DNA from 2 places in the Streptomyces yamdrokensis genome. Region 2 is predicted to be linked to the other one. Evidence: riboswitches for the same ligand, from Rfam matches in the RefSeq annotation. Region 2 holds a riboswitch; the other holds the start of a gene.
What was found. Region 2 has a riboswitch for S-adenosylmethionine ahead of ACWZEH_RS08300 (aminotransferase class V-fold PLP-dependent enzyme). Riboswitches for the same ligand answer to the same signal wherever they lie in the genome.
Positions count from the first base shown of each region.

Region 1: it holds a riboswitch for S-adenosylmethionine, as region 2 does, so the genes downstream of both, thrC (threonine synthase) here and ACWZEH_RS08300 (aminotransferase class V-fold PLP-dependent enzyme) in region 2, are expected to answer to the same signal.

Region 1 is NZ_CM132679.1:3,500,626-3,503,012, reverse strand. Features, by position in the region: gene ACWZEH_RS15315 (glucosyl-3-phosphoglycerate synthase) at 1-467, opposite strand, end outside; SAM riboswitch class I at 733-940, shown strand; gene thrC (threonine synthase) at 959-2,281, shown strand; gene ACWZEH_RS15305 (MoaD/ThiS family protein) at 2,278-2,387, shown strand, end outside.
Region 2 is NZ_CM132679.1:1,981,462-1,983,848, forward strand. Features, by position in the region: gene ACWZEH_RS08300 (aminotransferase class V-fold PLP-dependent enzyme) at 1-935, opposite strand, end outside; SAM riboswitch class IV at 1,139-1,255, opposite strand; gene trpD (anthranilate phosphoribosyltransferase) at 1,362-2,387, opposite strand, start outside.

The DNA.
Region 1 (2,387 bases), 1.5 Mb from region 2:
GCCTTCACCAGCTGCACGTCCGGCTCCGTGAGCAGGGGGCCGACGATGCCGGTGACGAAGTCGGCGGAGAACTCCCTGAGGTCCGCGTCGACGAAGCAGACGATGTCCCCCCGGGTGACCAGCAGGGAGCGCCACAGCACCTCGCCCTTGCCGGGCACGGCGGGTATGCGGGGCAGGATCGCGTCCCGGTGCACCACGGTCGCGCCCGCCGCCGCGGCCACCCGGGCCGTGCGGTCGGTCGAGCCGGAGTCCACGACCACGACCTCGTCGACCAGCGGGACCCGCAGCATCAGGTCGTGCCGGATCGTCGCGACGATCTCCCCGACCGTCGCCTCCTCGTTGAGCGCGGGCAGCACCACGCTCACCGTCTGTCCCGTGGCGCGTTTCGCGGCCAGGAGGCGTTGCACCGGGCGGTCGGTCACGGACCAGGAGCGCTGGGCCAGCCAGCGCTCGACTTCTTCCAGCACGGTCGGCGGCTCCTCAGTCCTGTGGTCCATAGATCCTCGATCCTCTGGCCCATACTCCTGTGGCGCTCCTGCGGTCCGTACACCGGTGGTCCGTACACCGGTGGTCCGTGTCCCCGTGATCCGTCTCGCGGTTCGGACGTGCTCTCTGCACCGTCCTGGCCTTCGGTTACAGTCTTGGACAACGCGGACGGCCACGCACATCGGGGTCGCGACCCTCTCCGGTCCTCGTCCGCGCCGCACGACCGCACGACACACAACCGAATACAGCTCATCCAGAGGGGCAGAGGGAAACGGCCCGATGAAGCCCCGGCAACCCTCCAGCCGGTTCTCGTAGATCACCGCCGATCGACGGTCCAGCAGCGCGCCGCGCAGTGCGGATCGCGCACGTGGCGCCGATCGTTCTCGCGAGGCTCCCGGCTAGGGAAGGTGCCAAATCCGTCTCACGGCGAGATGCGTCGTGAGGAAGATGAGGAGAAAGGGCCTCGCCTCACATGGCTGTGCAGACTGTCGCAAACACCACCGGCTCCGCCGGACCCGCCGAGCGCTCCGCTTCGGCCGCGCCCTCCGTCGATCTCGGTCCCGCCGCCGCGTTGTCCTGCCGCGAGTGCGGCCACCGCGTACCGCTCGGCCCCGTCTTCGCCTGCGAGGAGTGTTTCGGCCCGCTGGAGATCGCCTACGACTTCTCGGCCTACGACACCGAGGAACTGCGCCGGCGCATCGAAGCGGGTCCCGCGAACATCTGGCGCTACGCGCCCCTGCTGCCCGTCCCCGCCGACGTGGCGACCAAGCCGAACATCAACCCGGGCTGGACCAAGCTCGTCCAGGCCGACAACCTCGCCCGCGAGCTCGGCGTCACCGGCGGTCTGTACGTCAAGGACGACTCCGGCAACCCGACGCACTCCTTCAAGGACCGGGTCGTCGCCCAGGCCCTGGAGGCCGCCCGCGCCTTCGGCTTCACCACCCTCTCCTGCTCCTCCACGGGCAACCTCGCCGGTGCCGTCGGCGCCGCCGCCGCCCGTGCCGGACTGCGCTCCTGCGTGTTCATCCCGCACGACCTGGAGCAGGGCAAGGTCGTCATGGCCGCCGTCTACGGCGGTGAGCTCGTCGGCATCGAGGGCAACTACGACGACGTGAACCGCTTCTGCTCCGAGCTGATCGGCGACCCGGCCGGCGAGGGCTGGGGCTTCGTCAACGTCAACCTGCGGCCGTACTACGCCGAGGGCTCCAAGACCCTCGCGTACGAGATCTGCGAGCAGCTCGGGTGGCGGCTGCCCGACCAGCTCGTCGTCCCGATCGCCTCCGGCTCGCAGCTCACGAAGATCGACAAGGGGCTGCGCGAGCTGATCGGGCTCGGTCTCGTCGAGGACAGGCCGTACAAGATCTTCGGTGCCCAGGCCGAGGGCTGCTCGCCGGTGTCGACCGCGTACAAGGCGGGCCACGACGTCGTCCGGCCGCAGAAGCCGAAGACCATCGCCAAGTCGCTCGCCATCGGCAACCCCGCCGACGGCCCGTACGTCCTGGACATCGCGCGCCGCACCGGCGGCGCCGTGGAGGACGTGACGGACGAGCAGGTCGTTCAGGCCATCAGGCTGCTCGCCCGGACCGAGGGCATCTTCGCGGAGACCGCGGGCGGCGTGACCGTCGGCGTCACGAAGAAGCTGATCGAGAACGGCGACCTGGATCCGTCCCTGACCACCGTCGTCCTCAACACCGGCGACGGCCTCAAGACGCTGGACGCGGTGGCCGACACCGGCCTGACCGCGACCATCCGCCCGAACCTGGACTCCTTCCGAGAGGCTGGCCTCAGCTCATGAGCGTGACCGTTCGCATCCCCACCATCCTGCGCACCTACACCGGCGGCAGGGCCGAGGTCGACGCCCAGGGCGCCACCCTCGGCGACGTCATCGCGGACCTGGAGAA
Region 2 (2,387 bases):
GCGTGGGCGCCGATGACGTTGGGCGAGCCGGCCTCGTGGCGGGCGGCGCCCTCGTGCCACTGGACGTCCACTCCCCCGTCCGCCCGCCGGGCGACCCTGCGACTGGCGCCGCCGCCCGCGAGGTAGGGCTCGGCCCGGCGCAGCCAGTCCGAGCGGCCGGCCAGGACACCGGTGCCGAACGGGGCGTACAGCTTGTGCCCGGAGAAGGCGACCCAGTCGACGTCCAGCTCGCGCAGGCTCACCGCGCGGTGCGGGGCGAGCTGGGCGGCGTCCAGGACGATCCGGGCGCCGTGCGCGTGGGCGGCGGCGGCCAGCTCCCGTACGGGCCACAGCTCTCCGGTGACGTTGGAGGCGCCGGTGACGCAGACCAGGGCGGGGCCGTGGGGGTCGCGGGCGGCGAGGGCGTGCTCCAGGGCCCGTACGGCCTGCTCCGGGCTGCCCGGGGCGTCGAGGAAGGTGACGCGGGCGCCGCGCCAGGGCAGCAGGGCGGCGTGGTGCTCGGTCTCGAAGACGAAGACCTGGCAGTCGTCCGGGAGCGCGGCGGCGAGCAGGTTGAGCGAGTCGGTGGTGGACCGGGTGAAGACCACCTGGTCCCGCTCGCGGCAGTCGAGGAACTCGGCGACGGTCCCGCGGGCGTTCTCGAACAGCTCGGTGGAGAGCTGGGAGAGGTGGCCGGCGCCGCGGTGGACGCTGCCGTAGTACGGCGCGTACGCGGCCACGTCGTCCCACACGCGCTGGAGCGCCGGGGCGCTGGCGGCGTAGTCGAGCGCGGCGTAGGTGACCTCCCCGCCGGTGACGAGCGGAACGGTGACGTCCCGGCCGAGCACGGGCAGCGGGGCACAGCCGGACGGGGCGACGGCATCGGCGGTGGGAACAGCGGAAGGAGCGGAAGGAGCGGAAGGAGCGGAAAGAGGGGAAAGGGTGGAAACGGACATGGCTGGACTCCCGTGACAGCAGGCGGAATCACCACGCGAGCGCGCACGGCTCGAGCGTGGGAGAGGGTGGAGAGGAATCTGCAAAGGCGGGGCTCTGCGGCCTGGAAAGGCCCGTCAGAAGCGCCCTAACGCATTCGCTTGCTCAACGGAAGGCTCCCTCGAACGACCAGGACCCCTGGTGTCTCACTCGATCGAGTGCGAGGGGTCCGCGCTTGCCGCGAGCCCTGCTGCTCACGGCCTGGTCCTCACCCGGGGCACCCCGCCACGGACGGAGGGTTGCCGGACAGCCGGCCGGGGCCTGATGGCTGTCGCTCATGACCTGGTCCCACATCCTGCCACACGGGCCCGCACCACGCGCAAGGCGCGGTCCGGATCCTGGACGGACCGGACCGCGCCCTCACACCTGCCGTACCGCTCGCACGCGGCTCACGCGTTGCTGACCAGCACCCAGCGCTCCAGAACCCGCCGGGCGCTGCCCGAGTCGATCGACTCGGCGGCCTTGGCCATCCCGGCCCGGATCTGCTCCGCCAGCGTCCCCGTGCCCGGCTCGAGCGCCACCAGCGCCGCCGCCGAGTTCAGCAGCACCGCGTCCCGCACCGGGCCGCGCTCGCCGTCCAGCACCCGCCGGGCGACCTCCGCGTTGTACGAGGCGTCGGCGCCGCGCAGGGCCTCCAGGGGCACGGGCTCGATGCCGACGTCCCGCGGGTCGAAGCGTTCCTCGGTCACCTTGCCGTCCCGGACCACCCACACGGTCGAGGGTCCGGTGGTGGTCAGCTCGTCGAGACCGTCGTCGCCGCGGAACACCAGCGAGGAGTGGCCGCGTCCGGCGAACACGCCGGCCATGATCGGAGCCATCCTCGGGTCGGCGACCCCGACGGCCTGGGACCGGACCCGGGCCGGGTTGGCCAGCGGGCCCAGGAAGTTGAACACCGTCCGGATGCCGAGCTGTCCTCGCGCGGCCGCCACATGGCGCAGCGCCGGGTGGAACCTCACCGCGAAGCAGAAGGTGATCCCGGCTTCCTCGGCGACCTCGGCGACCCGCTGCGGGGTCAGTTCCAGGTTGACTCCGAGCTTCTCGAGGACGTCGGAGGCACCGGACGCGGAGGAGGCGGCCCGGTTGCCGTGCTTGACGACCTTCGCCCCGGTGCCGGCGATGACGATGGAGGACATCGTGGAGATGTTCACCGTCCTGGCGCCGTCGCCGCCGGTGCCGACGATGTCGACGGTCGCGCCGGGCACCTCGATGCCGATGGCGTGGTCGTACATCGCCCGGACGCAGCCGGTGATCTCCTCGACGGTCTCGCCCTTGGCCCGCAGGGACACGGCGAACCCGGCGATCTGCGCGTCGGTGGCCTCGCCGCGCATGATCAGGTCCATCGCCCAGGCGGTGTCGTCGGCGGACAGGTCGCGGCCGTCGAGCAGGCCGTTCAGCAGGGCGGGCCAGGAGCGGCC